Regions from separate parts of the Bradyrhizobium sp. 195 genome, predicted to be linked through region 1. Evidence: predicted binding sites of a transcription regulator. Region 1 holds the regulator's gene; each other region holds the start of a gene.

Region 1 (6,587 bases):
CATCGCCTATCGCGCGGCACGCTCGGGCCTCATCACCGGCGTGCTGCTCGCCACCGCCCGCGTCGCCGGCGAGACCGCGCCGCTGCTGTTCACAGCGCTGTCGAACCAGTTCTTCAGCCTCGGCCTGGACAAGACGATGGCCAACCTGCCGGTCACGATCAACAATTTCGTCCAGAGCCCTTACGCCTATTGGAAGCAGCTCGCCTGGAGCGGTGCGCTGCTGATCACCCTGACCGTGCTTGCCCTGAACATTGGCGCGCGCATCATCGGCGCCGAGAGGACTGCAAAATGAGTGAAATGTCTGTTTCCGTGAGCGCGCCGACCGTTCATCCCGGCTCGCAACCGCTGCCCGAGGCACCGGCCAAGGTCACCGCGCGCAACCTCAACTTCTACTACGGTGAGCACCATGCGCTGAAGAACATCAATCTGGCGCTCGGCACCCACCGTGTCACGGCCTTCATCGGCCCGTCCGGTTGCGGCAAGTCGACCCTGCTGCGCATCTTCAACCGGATGTATGATCTTTATCCGGGCCAGCGCGCCACCGGCCAGCTGATGCTCGACCAGACCAACATCCTCGACGCCAGGCTGGACCTCAATTTGCTGCGCGCCCGAGTCGGCATGGTGTTCCAGAAGCCGACGCCGTTCCCGATGACGATCTACGAGAACATCGCCTTCGGCATCCGCCTCTACGAGAAGATCTCGAAGTCCGAGATGGACGACCGCGTCGAGAAGGCGCTGCGTGGCGGCGCGCTGTGGAACGAGGTCAAGGACAAGCTCAACGCCTCCGGCCTGTCGCTCTCCGGCGGTCAGCAGCAGCGCCTCTGCATCGCGCGCACCGTCGCGGTGCGGCCCGAGGTGATCCTGTTCGACGAGCCCTGCTCGGCACTGGATCCGATCTCGACCGCCAAGGTCGAGGAGCTGATCCAGGAACTGTCCGACAACTACACGATCGCGATCGTCACCCACAACATGCAGCAGGCGGCGCGCGTCTCCGACAAGACCGCCTTCATGTATCTCGGCGAGCTGATCGAGTTCGACGACACCAGCAAGATCTTCACGTCGCCGACCGACCGGCGCACGCAGGATTACATCACCGGCCGGTTCGGCTGAGGAGACGGAACATGGGTACTGAACATACCGCCAAGGCTTTCGACACCGACCTCCAGGAGCTCACCCGCCTGGTCGCCGAGATGGGCGGGATCGCCGAGCGCATGATCGTCGAATCCGTCGACGCGCTGATCCGCCGCGACGTCGCGCTCGGCCAGCGCGTCGTCACCATCGACGCCGAGCTCGACGCGCTGCAGAAGCGCATCGAGGAACGCGCCGTGCTCACCATCGCCCGCCGCCAGCCGATGGCGGTCGATCTGCGCGAGATCGTCGGCGCCATGCGCGTTGCGACCGACCTTGAGCGGATCGGCGACCTCGCCAAGAACATGGGCAAGCGCGTCGCCGCGCTGGAGACCGACTTCCATCCGCTGAAGCTGTTCCGCGGCCTGGAGCACATGACCGACCTCGTGCAGCAGCAGGTCAAGTCGGTGCTGGACGCCTATGCCGCGCACGATCTGCCGGCGGCGATGGCGGTGTGGAAGGGCGACGAGGAAGTCGACGCGATCTGCACCTCGCTGTTCCGCGAGCTCCTCACCTACATGATGGAGGATCCGCGCAACATCTCGTTCTGCATCCATCTGATGTTCTGCGCCAAGAACATCGAGCGGATCGGCGACCACGCCACCAACATCGCCGAGACCGTGTTCTACATGATCGAGGGCCAGGCGATCACCGACAAGCGGCCGAAGGGCGACATGACCACCTTCGCCACGACGATCCCGAATAGCTGAAGACCTCAAGGAGCGACGACACCATGGGCGCACGCATTATGGTGGTTGAGGACGAGGAAGCTCTCACCGAGCTTCTTCGCTACAACCTCGAGGGCGACGGCTATGACGTCGAGACGGTCATGCGCGGCGACGACGCCGACACCCGCCTCAAGGAGCACATTCCCGACCTGATCGTGCTCGACTGGATGCTGCCGGGCCTGTCAGGCATCGAGCTGTGCCGCCGCCTGCGCACCCGCCCCGAGACCAAGCAGCTGCCGATCATCATGCTCACCGCGCGCGGCGAGGAGAGCGAGCGCGTACGCGGTCTTGCGACCGGCGCCGACGACTACATCGTCAAGCCGTTCTCGGTGCCGGAGCTTTTGGCGCGCGTGAAGGGTCTGCTCAGGCGCGCCAGCCCCGAGCGGCTCGCCACCGTGCTCGCCTATGGCGATATCGAGCTCGATCGCGACAAGCGTCGCGTCGCGCGCTCGGGCCGGCCGATTGATCTCGGCCCGACCGAATATCGGCTGCTGGAGTTCTTCCTGGAGCATCCCGGCCGCGTGTTCTCGCGCGAGCAGCTGCTCGACAGCGTCTGGGGCCGCGACATCTACATCGACGAGCGCACCGTCGACGTCCATATCGGCCGCCTGCGCAAGCTGCTCAATCTCGGCCGCGAGCAGGACCCGATCCGCACCGTCCGCGGCGCCGGCTACGCGCTGGATGATCGCTTCGCGAAGGCTGAGCAGACGTAAGGTTTGCGGGCTGTTGCCACAACGTCGGTGTCGTCCCGGACAAGCGAAGCGCCGATCCGGGACCCATAACCACAGGCAGCGGTTGTTTTTGCGAAAAGGTAACTCCGAGTCCCCGTAACCACATCTTGCGGTGGCTATGGGTCCCGGATCTGCGCGCGCTTGTGGCGCGCTTGTCCGGGACGACATCGAGTTTGTTGAGCCATCATCAGATGACGGCTCTCTCTTGATCTCAGAACAAGCTTACCGCGGGCCCGGCTTGGCCGGTGCACGACGACGGTCCGCCGCGGGCTGATACGCCACGCGCGAGTGCTGGGCGCAATAGGGCAGGCCGGAGAGCGCCTTGCCGCCGCAGAAGAAGAAATCCGGGCTCGAGGGATCGCCGACCGGCCAGTGGCAGGTCGCCTCGTTCAGCTCGAGCAGCGACAACCTCTGGCTCATCGGCACCACGTTGTCGTAGGTGACAGGCTCTGCCTCCACCTCGACCTCGAAGGCCTGCGCCAGCGCGGTGTTGCCGCGCGCAATGGGGCGGGTCACGCGCATCATGTGCTGCGCGGGACGCGCCTTGCGCGGGCGGGGCGCTGCCGACGAAGGGCTCTTGGCGCGGCCGGACAGACCGAGCCTGTGCACTTTGCCGATCACGGCATTGCGGGTCACATTGCCGAGCTCTGCTGCGATCTGGCTGGCCGAAAGTCCGGCCTCCCAGAGCTTTTTCAGCTGCTCGACGCGATCATCGGACCAGGTCAAAACCGTCATTGCACCCTTTCCCTCGCTGCCGGCCAGCCATCCTGGGGCCTTGCAGCGAATGCCTAAGCCTTCAAAAACCCGTGCCGTCAGAATCCCTTAAGGCTCGCCGGGCGCGTGACTGACGCCCGAACGTTTACGCCGGTACAAGAGGACTCTTGGGATCAGAACCGCTGCACGAGATGTCGTATCTGACAATCCAAACGCTACAATATGGCGTGACTCCCGCGCAAGAGTCCGCCGACTCGCTTCCACATGTTCCGTGGTGAAAACCCGCAAAATCGGCACCGCAAGACTACGGATTCAGCGTTTCCTGAGGCTTTCCGGGCGGCATTGACACCCGTCTTGCCAAGCATAAGATAGTCCTGCGTGCCGCCCTTAAAAGGCGGCACGTTTCGTTTTCCGGGCCGGTCAATGGTGCGTTGCGCAATGCACGCGTCACACCGTCCGCAACATTCAAGTGATCGTCATGACTAACAGCGCAGCGCCGCATTTGCTCCCCGTTTTCGCCAGGGCCGACCTCGGTTTCGAACGCGGCGAAGGCTGCTGGCTGATCGCGACCAATGGCGATCGCTATCTCGATTTCACCTCGGGAGTCGCTGTGAATGCGCTCGGCCATTGCCACCCGCATCTGATCAAGGCGCTGCAGGAGCAGGCGACCAGGCTCTGGCACATGTCGAACCTGTTTCAGAGCCCGGACGGCGAGAAGCTCGCCGTGCGCCTGTGCAATGAAAGCTTCGCGGACTTCGTGTTCTTCTGCAATTCCGGCGCCGAAGCGCTGGAGGGTGTGATCAAGCTGGTCCGCCATCATCACTTCTCCAAGGGCCATCCCGAGCGCTACCGCATCATCACCTTCGAAGGCGCGTTCCATGGCCGTACGCTGGCAACGCTCGCGGCGACCGGCTCTGCAAAATATCTCGAAGGTTTTGGCCCGCCGATGGACGGTTTCGACCAGGTCCCGCATGGTGACCTCGAAGCCGTGAAGAAAGCGATCGGCCCCGACACTGCCGGCATCCTGATCGAGCCGATCCAGGGCGAGGGCGGCGTGCGCTCGGCGACGCCTTCTTTCCTCAAGGCGCTGCGCCAGCTTTGCGACGAGAAGGGCCTGCTGCTCGCATTCGACGAGGTGCAGACCGGCATGGGCCGCAGCGGCGATCTCTTCGCTTACAGGCGCACCGGCGTCACACCTGACGTGATGTCGCTGGCGAAGGCGCTCGGCGGCGGCTTCCCGATCGGCGCGGTGCTGGCGACCGCGGATGCGGCTTCCGGCATGGGGCCCGGTTCGCACGGCTCGACCTTCGGCGGCAATCCGCTGGCGATCTCGGCGGCCAATGCGGTGCTCGACGTCATGCTCGAGCCCGGCTTCTTCGACCACGTGCAGAAGATGTCGTTGCTGCTCAAGCAGAAGCTCGCCTCCGTGATCGACCGCCATCCCGATGTCGTCAGCGAAGTCCGCGGCGAGGGCCTGCTGATCGGCATCAAGGCCGTTGTGCCGTCGGGCGATCTCGTGGCCGCCTTGCGCGGCGAGAAACTGCTCACCGTCGGCGCGGGCGACAATGTCGTGCGCTTCCTGCCGCCTCTGATCGTCACCGAGGCCGAGATCGAGGACAGCGTCATCAGGCTCGAGCGCGCCTGCGCTGCGATCTCGTCCAGTTTGACCAAGCGGGTGGCAAGCTGATGAGCAAGTCGCCGAAACACTTCCTCGACATCAACGAACTCCCGCTGTCGGAGCTCAAGCGCATGCTCGCCGCATCCTCCGCCATGAAGGCGAAGCAGAAGGCGCAGCAGCCGGTCAGGCCGCTCGAAGGCAAGACGCTGGCGATGATCTTCGAGCGTCCCTCGACGCGGACGCGGGTGTCGTTCGACGTCGCCATGCGCCAGCTCGGCGGCGAGCCCATCATGCTCACCGGCGCCGAGATGCAGCTCGGTCGCGGCGAGACCATCGCCGACACCGCGCGCGTGCTGTCGCGCTATGTCGACGCCATCATGATCCGCATCCTCAATCACGAGGCGCTGCTGGAGCTTGCGGCCAACGCCACCGTGCCGGTCATCAACGGCCTGACGCGGCGTTCGCATCCCTGCCAGGTGATGGCCGACCTCATGACCTATGAGGAGCATCGCGGCCCGATCGAGGGCAAGACGGTGGCCTGGACCGGCGACGACAACAACGTGCTGGCGTCCTGGGCGCACGCCGCCGAGCGCTTCAAGTTCCAGCTCAATGTCGCAACGCCGCCCGAGCTCGCGCCGAAAAAGGCGATGCGCGACTTCATCAAGACGACCGGCGCATCGATCGTGCTCGGCACCGATCCGGAAGCCGCCGTGCGCGGCGCCGATTGCGTCGTCACCGACACCTGGGTGTCGATGGGCGACAAGGAAGGCGAGCATCGCCACAACGTGCTCAAGCCCTACCAGGTCAACGGCAAGCTGATGTCGCTGGCCAAGCCCGACGCGCTGTTCATGCACTGCCTGCCCGCCCATCGCGGCGAGGAGGTCACTGATGAAGTGATCGACGGCCCGCAATCGGTCGTGTTCGACGAGGCCGAAAATCGCCTGCACGCGCAGAAGGGCATTCTGGCCTGGTGCTTTGACGCGGTGAAGTGATCTCAGTGGTGGGGCTGCGTCGCTGGCCCATTCTCCGCTGTCGTCCCGGACAAGCGCCGCGCAGCGGCGCGCCGATCCGGGACCCATAACCGCAGGACGTCGTTTGGCGAGGACTCGAAGTTGTCATCGCCGGCTACAACGTCATCCTGTGGTTATGGGTCCCGGGTTCGCGCTTCGCGCGCCCCGGGACGACATCGAGTTTGCGGTGGCTTGATACGGTTCACTCGCACGGAACACACCACTCCGCGCCCCCTTCCATTCCGCCCCCACCGACCCCAGATAAAGCGCCATGGTTTTCCAATCCCCTGACATGAAAACCGGGCCCGAAGGCCCGGTTCGCGCACCATCGGCGGTTCCGATCGATGATGCCGTGCTGCCTTACGAGGTCGATGCGCTCGACGTGCGTGGCCGGCTGGTGCGGCTTGGCCCGGCGCTCGACGAGATCCTGACCAAGCACGATTACCCGGCGCCGGTCGGCAAGCTGCTCGGCGAGGCCATCGTGCTGACGACGCTGCTTGGCACCGCGCTGAAATTCGAGGGTCGCTTTATCCTGCAGGCCCAGACCGACGGCCCGGTGTCGTTCATGGTTGTCGACTACATGGCGCCGGACCGCCTGCGCGCCTATGCGCGTTTCGATGCCGCGCGTCTCGGCGATACCAGGGATTCCGGCACGCTG
Region 2 (6,587 bases), 1.5 Mb from region 1:
TCCGGCCCAATTGTCCGCCGCCGAGGATTCCGATGGTGTCGCCGGGCTTCAGCTTCACGTGCCTGGTGTCGGTCACGCCTTGTCCTCCGGGCGCTCGGCAACTGACTCGGTCTGGGCCTTGCGCCAGGCGGCGAGGCGGTTGGACAAGGCCGGGTCGGACAAGGCCAGGACGGACGCTGCCAGCAGCGCGGCGTTGATCGCGCCGGCCTTGCCGATGGCGAGGGTGCCGACCGGGATGCCGGCGGGCATCTGCACGATCGAATAGAGCGAATCGAGGCCCTTCAGCGTCTTGGATTCGACGGGAACGCCGAACACCGGCAGTTCGGTCAGCGCCGCCGCCATGCCGGGCAGATGTGCTGCGCCTCCAGCGCCGGCGATGATGACCTTGTAACCCGCAGCCTTGGCCCCCTTTGCGAAAGCAAACAGCCGGTCGGGGGTGCGGTGGGCCGAAACGATACGGGTGTCGGCGGCAACGCCGAGCGCGGCAAGCGTGTCGGCGGCATGCCGCATCGTGTCCCAGTCCGACTGGCTTCCCATGATGATGGCGATCGGCGCGGTCATGACGTTAATTGTGCCCGAAAAACAGAAGGATAGGCCAGATTAACGGTTCCGGCCGGCGGCTCGCAAGGCGGTGGCAAGGAGAACGGAATGCACTATCCTGTCTTGGTGAATCCCCGCAAGCCTTCATTGAGCAGGATGCCCATGAAGAAACCAAAAAGGGCGAGCGCTGCGAAGGCCAAAAAGGGCCGGAAGACCAGCGCCGGCCGATCCAAAGCCGCCCCAAAGCGGCTGACCAAGCGTTCGGCGAGGCCGCCGGCGCCCGCCGCGTCGGCCGATAATGGAGCCAAGGATAGCGTCAGGGCAACGATCCGGGGCTTGCGGACCAAGCTCAAGGAGGCGCAGCGCCGGGTCGCGGAACTGGAAGCTGCGGCCGACACGGATTTCCTGCTCGAGATTCCCAACCGGCGCGGCTTCGAGCGCGAGCTGGCGCGCGCCATCGCTTACATGAAGCGCTACCGCGCCAGTGGGGCGCTGATCGTGCTCGACGTCGATCGGTTGAAGCCGATCAACGATTCGTTCGGTCATGGCGCCGGCGACGAGGTGCTCAAGGCGATTGCCGCCACGCTGACGCGGCAGGTCCGTGCTTCCGACGTGGTCGGCCGGCTCGGGGGCGACGAGTTCGCGCTGCTGCTCTGGAATCTCAGCGAGACAGACGCCAAGGCGAAGGCGGCCACCTTTGAGCAGGCGGTCGACGAATTGTCCTTTGTCTTTCGTGGCCAGCAGGTGACCGCGGGCGCCTCCGCCGGGGTCGCGCTGCTGGGGGCGCAGTCCGATGCGGGCCGCGCCCTGGAGGAGGCGGATGCCGCCATGTATGTGCGCAAGGCGCACCGGCGGCACGAGCCGCTGATCAGGCTGGTCAGCAGCTAGAGCATGATCCGGGAAAGTGTGAACGGTTTTCCGAAGAGATCATGCTCAAACGTTAAACCTTACAGCGTGGCGAGATCTTCGGGCACGTTGCCGAATTTGCGCAGCAGCGTGGCGTCGCCGAATTCGCCGGTCATGGGATCCCCGCTGCGGCTGAAGGCGACCGCGCCGATATGGCCTGCACCCCGCGATAAGAGCTCGGCGCGCCGCAGCGCGGCCGTCGAACTCTGGCATTCTTCCGCTGCGCCTGCGACAGGCGAGCCGTCGGCATCGATCAAAAAGGGCATTGCAACGTAATAGGTCACGTCCGACATGGCGTTGCTCCAATGTTGAAACTCAGGCGGCGCTGCTCTTGCTCCGCATCTTGCTACACGAGGTGTCCGGAATGCAGCCGGCGGAAATCGCCGCCTGCAATTCTTCCAGCTCGGCTTCCAGATATTCGTTCGCCATGATCAGCGCCTTGATGGTGCTTCGCAAATTGCCGTCGCACATCGCGATCGCCTGATCGCAGGCCTGTTCATAATGGCTGTTGTCGAGAAGGGCGGTTGCAGACATCTGCGTTGTCCTTGTCAGTCGTCGTAGGCGTTTCCTGATGCTCAAATGTTCCTATTTTGTTCTTTTGGAGTCAAGCGGATTCATGTTGCTCGACGAAAAGCCGACTCGCAGATCAGGCGATGATGTCGGGGGTAATCTGGTCTTCGATGAACGCGATGCGATCGCGCAACAACAGCTTGCGCTTCTTCAACCGCTGTAGCCGCAACAGGTCGGGGGCGGGCGATTGATGCAGTGCATCGATCGCCGCATCGAGATCTCGGTGTTCCTGCTGCAACCGGGTGAGCTCGGCTTCGAGCTCACGCTCGTCTTCATTGGTCATGTCTGCGGTGGCCGAAAACCGATAGGCGTGAGATTTAAGGCTGTGGATGCCCTGTGGAAATTATCGTCCTTGCGCGGCGTGATCGCAAGCGATCTGCGAGCACCGTTCGCCGATCTCCAGCGACATATTTCCGCCGATCGCAGCGCCGCTACGCAAGCGCATTGATATCATGGATTTTTCCCACGCGGTTCCTTTACTCACGCTTCGTTACATATGAATTTTCAAAAATGAAGCTGTGATGACGGATATTCATCGACAGAACGAATCGGTGATGTAGACTTCGTTGTCCGGATCGAATCCTGAGGTTCAACCCTACCGAGGAGGTTTCGAATGACAATTCAGGCACATCTCGTTGAATTGGAGCGGAAGCACAAACTTCTCGAAAACGAATTGCACGAAGCTCTCGTGCACCTTTCAACAGACGACCTGCAAATTGTTGAGTTGAAGCGCCGGAAGTTGATGGTCAAGGACCAGATCGAGCGTCTCAGGCAAGGCGACACGCTCCACTAGTAACCCCGTAACAGCGTAGAGTTGATCGTACCCTTATCCCGCAGGGATGAGAGCCTTTGCGCTCATCCCTGCAGCAGGGTGCGCACCGTGCAAAGATGTTTGCGCGGTTTAAGTGCGTGCGAGCTCGGCGACGTGATCGGCGATCGCGAGCGACGACGTCAGTCCCGGCGATTCGATGCCGAACAGATTGACCAGGCCCGCGACGCCGTGATCGCGCGGGCCCTGCATCAGGAAGTCCTGGGTCGCGACAGCAGGCGGCACGATCTTCGGCCGGATGCCCGAATAGCTCGGCATCAACGCGCCGTCAGGCAGTGTCGGCCAGTATTTGCGGATCGCCGGATAGAAGCGCTCGGCGCGTGACGGGTCGACCTCGTAATTGATCGTCTCGATCCACTCGACGTCGGGGCCGAAGCGCGCTTGGCCTGCCATATCCAGAGTGAGATGCACCCCTAACCCGCCGGGCTCGGGCACCGGATAGATCAGGTGCGAGAACGGCGCCTTGGCATTGCAGCTGAAGTAATTTCCCTTGGCGAGATAGGCCGGCGGAATACGGTCCAGCGGCATGCCGTCGATGTTGCGTGCCACATTCGTCGCCGAGAGTCCCGCGGCGTTGACGAGGAGGCTGCATTGCAGCGTCATTGGCGCCTCGCCGCCGGCTTCGATTTCGATAAGGCCGTTCGCCGTCTTGGCGCGGATCAGCGGGGTGTGAAACGCGAAGGCCGCGCCCGATGCCTCGGCTTCGCCGCGCAACGAGAGCATGTAGGCGTGGCTGTCGATGATGCCCGTTGACGGCGACAGCAGCGCAGCGTCGCAGGCGAGCGCCGGCTCGAGCGTGCGGGCCGCCTCGCCCGTGAGCAGCTGCATGTCGAGCACGCCATTGGCCTCGGCATGGGCCTTGATCGATTGCAGTTTCTCGGTCTCCTGCGGGCTCGTCGCGACGATCAGCTTGCCGCAATTCCTGTGCGGGATGCCGCGCTCGGCACAGTAGCGGTAGAGCGCGTGCTTGCCGTCGACGCACATGCGCGCCATCCAGCTCCCGGCGCGGTAGTAGATGCCGGCATGGATCACCTCACTGTTCCGCGAGGAGGTGATGGTGCCGATCGCCTCGGCCTCCTCGAGCACGATGACCTCGCGCCCGGCCTGCGCGAGCTTTCGGGCCACCGCGAGCCCGACCACGCCGGCTCCGATGACGACGCAATCGACCCTATCCATGGCTGTGCAGGATGTCCGCTGGAAGCGCTGGTGCCATCAGGCCTGGGACTAATGGTGCGGGGCCGTTTTCCGTTAAGGAAGAATTTATCATGTCAGGGCAATTGCCGTATTTCACGTCACATTTTTCTGTTGTGCGTACAGGCGTTTACCCGATCCAAACCCGTGAAGCCAGACAATCCGACGTTGAAATCGCGGGTGGCTGATGGCTGAGAAGAACTGGCACGAGGGCAGCACGCTTCCGATTGCTGTGCAGGCCGTTGTGTGCCTGGCCGGCACGGTTGCGCCCGCGCGCGCCTTTGCGCTGTCGGACAGTTTTGCCGCGCCGAGCTATCTCGGCCAGCTGGAACCCAACGTGGTCTGGGAAGTCCTGATCGCGGGCATCGTCGTCTGCGCGTTCCTCGCCGCGATCGTGCTGTGGATCCATTCCTCGCTGCGCCGGACCAGGCGTTTGCAGCTGCGGCGCAACGCCTTCGTCTCCTCCGCCATGAACAATCTCAATCAGGGCGTGGTGATGACGGATGCGCAGCGACGCGTCATCTTCTGCAACGACCGCTATCTCGAGATCTACGGCCTGACGCGGTCGGACGTCTGGGCCAACATGAGCGGCCATGAGCTCCTCGAGCTGCGCCGCACGCGCGGGGTGCTCGGCGTCGCCTCGGACGATGAGTTTTATGAGAAGGCGGCCAGTACCAACGGCCTGATCACCGAACTGCCGGACGGACGCGCCATCCTGGCGAAATATTTCGTGCTGCCGAACGGCGGCTCGGTGGCGACGCATCTCGACGTCAGCGAGCAGCGCAGGCTGTCGCGACAGCTCGCCTCGACCAAGCAGTTCCTCGAAACGGTGCTCGACAACGTGCCGGCCTGCGTGGCCGCCAAGAACATCGAGGACGGCCGCTATATCTTCGCCAACAGCGCCTATGAGCGGTTCTGGGGGTTCTCGCGCGATTATGTCGTCGGCAAGAATGCGCGCGAGCTGTTCGCGTCCGTCTCGGCTGATCGCATCGAGGCAACAGACCGGGCGGCGCTCAATTCGCCGGATGGCCAATTCCGCAATGAATTCGAGGTCGATCGTGGCGGCGAGCGGCGCATGGTCGCCTCGATCCGGATCGTGGTCCGCAACGAGAACAACAAGCCCGAATTCCTGATGCTCGTGTTCGAGGACATCACAGACCGCCGCTCCCTGTCGAAGGAGCTGGAGAGCGCCAAGAAGTTCCTCGATCTGGTGGTCGACAACATCCCGGTGGCGCTGATCGTCGAGCAGGTCAAGGACGGCCGCTATCTGCTCGCCAATCGCAGCGCTGAGACGATCCTCAACCGCCGGCGCGAGGAAGCCACGGGCCTGACCGCGTCCGACATCTTCAACCCCAAGGAAGCCAAGCTGATCATCGCGCGCGACGAGGCCGCGATCAAGAAGCGCGGGATGATCACCGAGGAGCATCCGATCTCCACCAAGGACGGCCTGCGGCTGTTCCTGACCCGCCGCGCCACCGTGCTCAATGATGCCGGCGAGCCGCAATATCTGATCAAGACCCACGAGGACGTCACCGACCGCCGGCAGACCGAGTCGCGCATGGCGCACATGGCCTATCACGACGGCCTCACCGATTTGCCGAACCGCGCCGCCTTCCTTCAGGCCCTGACCCAGATGATCGAAGCCTGCGAAGGCACCGGCGAGGAGTTCGCCGTCCTCTGTGTCGACCTCGACGGCCTCAAGGAGGTCAACGACGTCTTCGGCCATGCGCTCGGCGACAAGCTTCTGGTCGAGGTGGCCCAGCGGCTTCAGGATTCCGCCCGTGGCGGCGTGGTGGCGCGCCTGTCTGGGGACGAATTCGGCTTGATTATCGACGGCAAGCAGCCGGACGCGGGCCTTGCGCTGGCACAGCAGCTCGGCGAGGCCGTCGCAAGGGAATTCCAGATCGATGGCCGGGCGGTCCGCGCCGGCGCCACCACCGGCATGGCGGTCTTCCCGCACAACGGCAGCGATGGCGCCTCGCTGCTCGCCAATGCCGGTGCGGCGCTGTTCCGCGCCAAGCAGAAGTCCCGCGGCACGATCAGCCTCTACCAGCCCGAGATGGACCAGCAGATCCGCAATCGCCGCGTGCTGCACCAGGATCTCTCGATGGCGATCAAGAACGGCGAGCTCTCGCTCGCCTTCCAGCCGCAGGGGGCCGCGGGCCACAGCGTCGCCGAGAGCGAGACCATCGGCTTCGAGGCGCTGGCGCGCTGGCAGCATCCGGTGCGCGGCCAGGTTTCGCCGGCCGAATTTATCCCGATCGCCGAAGAGAGCGGCCTGATCGTCGAGATGGGCGAGTGGATCCTGCGCGAGGCCTGCCGCGAGGCGGCGTCCTGGCCGAAGCCGCTCCAGGTCGCGGTCAATCTGTCGCCGGCGCAGTTCATGCACGGCGACGTGGTTGGCCTCGTCCATTCGATCCTGATCGAGACCGGCCTTGCACCCGGCCGGCTCGAGCTGGAAATTACCGAGGGCGTGCTGATCGAAGATTTCGACCGGGGCCTCGCTCTGCTGCGCCGCCTGAAGGCGCTCGGCGTGCGGATCTCCATGGAC
Region 3 (6,587 bases), 3.6 Mb from region 1:
GCGGCGTCGATCACCATCACGGCGGAATCGACCGCCGTGAGCGTACGATAGGTGTCTTCCGAAAAGTCCTCGTGGCCCGGCGTGTCCAGGAGGTTGAACACGAGCCCTTCGAACTCGAAGGTCATCACCGAGGTCACGACCGAGATGCCGCGCTCGCGCTCGATCTTCATCCAGTCCGACCGCGTGTTGCGCCGCTCGCCCTTGGCCTTGACCTGGCCGGCGAGATTGATGGCGCCGCCGAACAGCAGCAGCTTCTCGGTCAGCGTGGTCTTGCCGGCGTCCGGATGCGAGATGATCGCAAAGGTGCGCCGCCGCGCCACTTCAGCGGCAAGCGGGGAACGGGCCGGCGATTCGGCGGTGGTGGTGGCGATGTCGGACATGGCGGGAGCGTGTGGCAGGGAAACTGGGCCTGATCAAGCCTCATTTGGTGATTGCGGATCCCCCCGGCCAGCCCCATATCGCCCATGGGAGGGACGGCCCTCCCGCTCATCGCCTATAGCCGCGGGGACGACCCTGCCTTGAATGGAGGGTCGTCATGGCCTGGAGCATCCTGTTCGTCGCCGGTCTTCTCGAGATTATCTGGGCGATCGGCCTGAAATATACCGAAGGCTTTACCAGGCTTGTTCCGTCCGTCGTCACGCTCGCGGCCATGGCCGGCAGCATCATCCTGCTCGGACTTGCTCTCAAGTCGCTCCCTGTCGGAACCGCTTATGCAGTCTGGACCGGCATTGGCGCCGTCGGCACCGCGACGCTGGGCATCGTCCTGCTCGGCGAGCCGGCCACGGCCCTCCGCCTTGCCAGCATCGCCCTGATCGTCGCCGGGATTGTCGGGCTGAAGCTCGTTACTTGACGAAGATCTTGACCGCCCACCAGGTCAGCGCCGCGACGATCGCCGAGGCCGGGATCGTGATCACCCAGGCGTAGACGATCGAGCTTGCGACGTTCCAGCGGACCGCCGAGACGCGGCGCGCGGCGCCGACGCCGACGATGGCACCGGTGATGGTGTGGGTGGTCGAGACGGGAACCCCGAGATAGGTCGCCATGAACAGGGTCGCGGCGCCTCCGGTCTCGGCGCAAAAGCCCTGCATCGGCGTCAATTTCGTGATGCGCAGGCCCATGGTGCGGACGATGCGCCAGCCACCCATCAGCGTGCCCAGCGCCATCGCCGCCTGGCAGGACAGCACCACCCAGAACGGCACCGAGAACTCGCTGCCGAGATGGCCCTGCGAGTACAGCAGCACCGCGATGATGCCCATGGTCTTCTGCGCGTCGTTGCCGCCATGGCCGAGCGAATAGAGCGAGGCGGAGGCAAATTGCAGAATACGGAAGGCGCGGTCGACCGCGAATGGCGTCGAGCGCACCGAGGCCCAGGACACGATCGCCACCAGAACCATCGCGAGCAAAAAGCCGACCAGCGGCGACAACACGATCGCCAGCACCGTCTTGGTCAATCCGCTCCATACCGCGGCCGAGATCCCCGCCTTGGCCATGCCGCCGCCGAGGAGGCCGCCGATTAGTGCGTGCGACGACGAGGACGGGATGCCGAGCGCCCACGTCACGAGGTTCCAGACGATGGCGCCGACGAGCGCCGCGAAAATCACCTGGGCATCGACGATCGCGGGATCGATGATGCCGGTGCCGATGGTCTGGGCGACGTGCAGCCCGAACACCATGAAGGCGACGAAATTGAAGAACGCGGCCCAGAATACCGCGAATTGCGGCCGCAGCACGCGGGTCGAGACGATGGTCGCGATCGAATTGGCGGCGTCATGCAGGCCGTTCAGGAAGTCGAACAGCAGCGCGACGGCGATCAAGCCGACCAAGACGGGAAGACCCAACGCGGCATCCACGGCGCGGCCCCTGCCCTAAACCTGCTCGATGACGATGCTGTTGATCTCGTTCGCGACGTCGTCGAAGCGATCGGCCACCTTCTCGAGATGGTCGTAGATCTCCGCGCCGACGATGAAGTCCATCGCGTTGCCGTCGCGGTGCTTGAGGAACAGCTCCTTCAGCCCGATGTCGTGGAGATCGTCGACCCGGCCTTCGAGCTTGCCCAGTTCCTCCGTGATGGCGGTCAGCATGGCCACATTCGGGCCGATCGATTGCATCAGCGGCAGCGCACGGCCGACCAGATTGGCGCAGTCGATCAGAAGCCCGCCGATCTCGCGCATCGGCGGCTCGAAGCTGCGGACCTCGAACAGCATCACGGCCTTGGCCGTCTGCTGCATCTGGTCGATGGCGTCGTCCAGCGACGTGATCAGGTTCTTGATGTCGCCGCGGTCGAACGGGGTGATGAAGGTGCGGCGCACCGCCGTCAGCACCTCACGGGTGATATTGTCGGCGTCGTTCTCGAATTGGTTGACGCGCTGGCAATAGACCGGCGTCTCCTCGCCCCCGTTCAGCATGCCCTGAAGCGCGATCGAACCCTGGATCACGGTCTGGGCATGCCGGTCGAACAGGTCGAAGAACCGTTCTTCCTTGGGCAGGAAAGCGCGAAACCATCGCATCATGGGGATAGGCTACCGGTTGGAAATGGCCCGGCCCGAGGGGCCGTCATGAAACTGTCATAGACCATTTTCGATCCGCGCGCGTGTCATCTCACGCCCGCGGAGCCGGATCATCCACCGGATTGTCGCACCAATGGAATTGGTGCGATATCAATCATTTAGAGGGATCGGCGGAAGTAATGGGCGATTTCGCCGATGACGCCGCGGCGGAAGGTGAGCACGCAGACCACGAAGATCGAGCCCTGGATCACCGTCACCCACTGGCCGAAGCCGGCGAGATATTGCTGCATGGCGATGATCACGAAGGCGCCGACCACGGGGCCGGAGACGGTGCCGAGGCCACCGACCAGCGTCATCAGCACGACTTCGCCTGACATCGACCAATGGACGTCGGTGAGCGAGGCGTTCTGCGCCACGAACACCTTCAGCGCACCGGCAAAACCGGCCAGCGTTCCCGACAGCACGAAGGCAAGGAACTTGTACTGGTCGGTCCGGTAGCCAAGCGAGATGGCCCGCGGCTCGTTCTCGCGGATCGCCTTCAGCACCTCGCCGAAAGGCGAGTTGATGATGCGGAAGATCAGCAGGAAGCCGGCGAGGAACCCGACCAGCACGACGTAATAGAGCACCGTCGGCTTGGACAGATCTAAGATGCCGAACATATGTCCCTGCGGGATGCCCTGGATGCCGTCCTCACCATGGGTAAACGGGGCCTGGAGGTAGATGAAGTACAGCAGCTGTGACAGCGCCAGCGTGATCATCGAGAAATAGATGCCCTGGCGACGGATCGAGATAAAGCCGGTGATGATCGAGAGCACGAAAGCCGCGGCGATGCCGACGAGGATGCCGAGTTCGGGCGGCAACGCCCACACTTTCAGCGCATGCGCGCTGCAATAGCCGGCGGTCCCCAGGAACATCGCATGGCCGAATGACAACAGGCCGCCATAGCCGACCAGCAGATTGAAGGCGCAGGCGAGCAGCGCGAAGCACAGCGCCTGCATCACGAAGAACGGGTAGACTCCCGTGAATGGCACCGACGCCAGCAGCAGCGCCATCAGTGTGAACGCGATCAGCTCGTCGCGCATGGCGCGAGGCGTCACCCGCAGCGTGTCGTCCGTCAGGGTTGTCATATCAGGCCGCCCTTCCCGTCAATCCCGTTGGCTTCACCAAGAGTACTAACACCATCAACACGAACACGACGGTGTTGGAGGCCTCGGGGTAGAAATACTTGGTCAGACCCTCGATCACACCGAGCGCGAAGCCGGTGATGATGGAGCCCATGATCGATCCCATGCCGCCGATCACGACCACCGCGAACACGACGATGATGAGATCCGCGCCCATCAGCGGCCGTACCTGGTTGATCGGCGCCGAGAGCACGCCCGCGAGCGCCGCAAGGCCGACGCCGAGGCCGTAAGTGAGCGTGATCATGCGCGGCACGTTGATGCCGAAGGCGCGCACCAGCGTCGGATTTTCGGTGGCGGCGCGCAGGTAAGCGCCGAGCTGCGTCTTCTCGATCAGGAACCAGGTGGCGAGACAAACCACCAGCGAGAACACGACCACCCAGCCGCGATAGACGGGTAAGAACATGAAGCCGAGATTCATGCCGCCCTTGAGCTGGTCCGGAATGGCGTAAGGCAGGCCGGACGAGCCGAAATAGTTCTGAAACACGCCCTGCACGATCAGCGCGATGCCGAAGGTCAGGAGCAGGCCGTAGAGGTGATCGAGCCCGGTCAGCCATTGCAGCATGGTCCGTTCCAGGATCATGCCGAAGATGCCGACGATGATGGGCGCCAGCAACAGCGCCCACCAATAGTTGATGCCACCGAGGTTGAGGAGGAAATAGGCGACGAAGGCGCCCATCATGTAGACCGCGCCATGGGCGAAATTGATGATGTTGAGCATGCCGAAGATCACGGCAAGCCCGAGACTGAGCAGCGCGTAGAACGAGCCGTTGATCAGTCCCACCAGTAACTGTGCGTAGAGAGCCTGCATCGGGATTAGCTTCCGCCACCAAAATGAAAGCCCGCCGGCGGCACGACCGCGCGGCGGGCCACGAGAGTTACTTCTTCACCAGCGGACAGACGCTCTCGGAGAGCGGCCGGAACGCCTGGTCCGCGGGGACGGTGCCCACCAGCTTGTAGTAGTCCCACGGCCCCTTCGACTCCGAGGGCTTCTTGACCTCGAACAGGTAGGCCGGGTGAATCTTGCGGCCATCGACCCGGATGCTGCCCTGACCGAACAGCTGATCGTCGGTCGGCATCGACTTCATCTTCTCGACCGCCTTGGCGCCGTCATGCGGATTGCCGCCCATCGCCTCCAGCGCCTTGAAGTAATGGATCAGCCCCGAATAGACACCGGCCTGCACCATCGAAGGCATCGCCTTGTTTTTCATGCGCTCGGAAAAGCGCTTGGCAAAGGCGCGCGTTCCGTCGTTGAGATCCCAGTAGAAGGTCTCGGTGAAATTGAGCCCTTGCGCCACGTTGAGGCCGAGCGAATGAACGTCGGTAATGAACAAGAGCAGTCCGGCAAGCTTCTGCCCGCCGGCAACGATGCCGAACTCGGCGGCCTGCTTGATCGAATTGGTGGTATCGCCGCCGGCATTCGCAAGTCCGACGATCTTCGCCTTCGATGCCTGCGCCTGCAAAAGGAACGAGGAGAAGTCCGACGAATTGAGCGGGTGCTTGACGCTGCCGAGCACCTTGCCGCCCGCCTTTTGCACCACCGCCGTGGTATCGCGCTCCAGCGCCGCGCCGAACGCATAGTCGGCCGTGAGGAAGTACCAGGTATCGCCGCCGGCCTTCACCAGCGCCTGACCGGTGCTGTTGGCCAGCATGTAGGTGTCATAGACCCAATGGATGGTATTCGGCGAACATTGGGCGTTCGTCAGATCCGAGGTCGCCGCACCCGTGTCGATCAGGATCGAATTCTTCTCCTTGACGACATTGTTGACCGCGAGTGCGACACCTGAGTTCAGCACGTCCATGAAGATGTCGACCTTGTCGACGTCGATCCATTGGCGCGCGATGGTGGTGGCGATATCGGGCTTGTTCTGATGGTCGGCCGAGATCAAGTCTATCTTCCAGCCCTTGGCGGCAAGCCCGGAATCCTCGATCGCCATCTGAGCGGCCAAGGTGGAGCCCACACCACCGAGGTCGGAATAAAGACCGGAATTATCAGTCAGCACGCCGATCTTGACGGTCTTGTCCTGTGCCGACGCGCCGCTCGCGACGAATCCCAACGCCATGCTGAGAAGAAGTGCAGAAAAACCCTGTTTCATAATTCCCTCCGGGAAATCCACTATTGAATGCGTCGAGGCGTCAGACGCCGAGATAGGTATGCAGCTTGTCCATGTTCGCGGACAGTTCCGAATTTGCAAAACCGTCGATCACCTTGCCGTGCTCGACGATGTAATAGCGGTCGGCCACGGTCGATGCGAACCGGAAGTTCTGCTCGACCAGGAGGATGGTGAAACCCTCCTTCTTGAGCCGCGCGATGGTGTGGCCGATCTGCTGAATGATGACGGGCGCAAGGCCCTCGGTCGGCTCGTCCAGCATCAGGAAACTGGCGCCCGTCCGCAGGATGCGCGCGATCGCCAGCATCTGCTGCTCACCGCCGGACAGCTTGGTGCCCTGGCTGTTGAGCCGCTCTTTCAGGTTCGGGAACAGGTCGAAGATCTGATCGAGCGGCAGTCCACCTTCACGGACCACCGGGGGCAGCATCAGATTCTCCCGCACGTCGAGACTGGAGAATATCCCCCGTTCTTCCGGGCAGAACGCAATGCCCATGCGCGCGATCTTGTCGGAAGTCGCTCGGATGATGTCCTGGTTGTTGAACTTCACCGAGCCGGTACGCTTGCCGATGATTCCCATGATCGACTTCAGCGTGGTCGTCTTGCCGGCGCCGTTGCGCCCGAGCAGGGTGACGACCTCGCCCGCGTTCACGTCGAAATTGATCCCGTGCAGGATGTGGGACTCGCCGTACCAGGCTTCGAGGTTGCGGACCTGAAGGATGTTTCCGCCGGTCGCAGCCTTGGCCGGAGCCTCCGCAATCGCAGTGTCAGGCATGACCGGCTCCCAGATA

Evidence for each region. The regulator PhoB, encoded in region 1, activates phosphate uptake and scavenging genes when phosphate is short. The targets are predictions, from matches to a motif close to TGTCATNNANCTGTCAT.
Region 2: a site for PhoB is predicted at 2,527-2,543, ahead of IVB26_RS09105 (YdcH family protein). Genes of this name have one in related genera too.
Region 3: a site for PhoB is predicted at 2,552-2,568, ahead of IVB26_RS18545 (DUF47 domain-containing protein). Genes of this name have one in related genera too.

What each region holds. Positions count from the first base shown of each region.
Region 1 covers NZ_CP082161.1:496,306-502,892, forward strand. The annotation lists gene pstA (phosphate ABC transporter permease PstA) at 1-292, shown strand, start outside; gene pstB (phosphate ABC transporter ATP-binding protein PstB) at 289-1,110, shown strand; gene phoU (phosphate signaling complex protein PhoU) at 1,122-1,838, shown strand; gene phoB (phosphate regulon transcriptional regulator PhoB) at 1,862-2,569, shown strand; gene IVB26_RS02230 (GcrA family cell cycle regulator) at 2,810-3,322, opposite strand; gene IVB26_RS02235 (aspartate aminotransferase family protein) at 3,780-4,988, shown strand; gene argF (ornithine carbamoyltransferase) at 4,988-5,911, shown strand; gene IVB26_RS02245 (Hsp33 family molecular chaperone) at 6,201-6,587, shown strand, end outside.
Region 2 covers NZ_CP082161.1:1,967,667-1,974,253, forward strand. The annotation lists gene IVB26_RS09070 (5-(carboxyamino)imidazole ribonucleotide synthase) at 1-76, opposite strand, end outside; gene purE (5-(carboxyamino)imidazole ribonucleotide mutase) at 73-561, opposite strand; gene IVB26_RS09080 (hypothetical protein) at 654-887, opposite strand; gene IVB26_RS09085 (GGDEF domain-containing protein) at 790-1,428, shown strand; gene IVB26_RS09090 (hypothetical protein) at 1,488-1,739, opposite strand; gene IVB26_RS09095 (hypothetical protein) at 1,762-1,980, opposite strand; gene IVB26_RS09100 (YdcH family protein) at 2,093-2,299, opposite strand; gene IVB26_RS09105 (YdcH family protein) at 2,630-2,809, shown strand; gene IVB26_RS09110 (NAD(P)/FAD-dependent oxidoreductase) at 2,918-4,021, opposite strand; gene IVB26_RS09115 (sensor domain-containing protein) at 4,224-6,587, shown strand, end outside.
Region 3 covers NZ_CP082161.1:4,050,455-4,057,041, reverse strand. The annotation lists gene IVB26_RS18560 (peptide chain release factor 3) at 1-380, opposite strand, end outside; gene sugE (quaternary ammonium compound efflux SMR transporter SugE) at 536-850, shown strand; gene IVB26_RS18550 (inorganic phosphate transporter) at 843-1,850, opposite strand; gene IVB26_RS18545 (DUF47 domain-containing protein) at 1,866-2,510, opposite strand; gene IVB26_RS18540 (branched-chain amino acid ABC transporter permease) at 2,666-3,634, opposite strand; gene IVB26_RS18535 (branched-chain amino acid ABC transporter permease) at 3,636-4,499, opposite strand; gene IVB26_RS18530 (ABC transporter substrate-binding protein) at 4,567-5,784, opposite strand; gene IVB26_RS18525 (ABC transporter ATP-binding protein) at 5,825-6,571, opposite strand; gene IVB26_RS18520 (ABC transporter ATP-binding protein) at 6,564-6,587, opposite strand, start outside.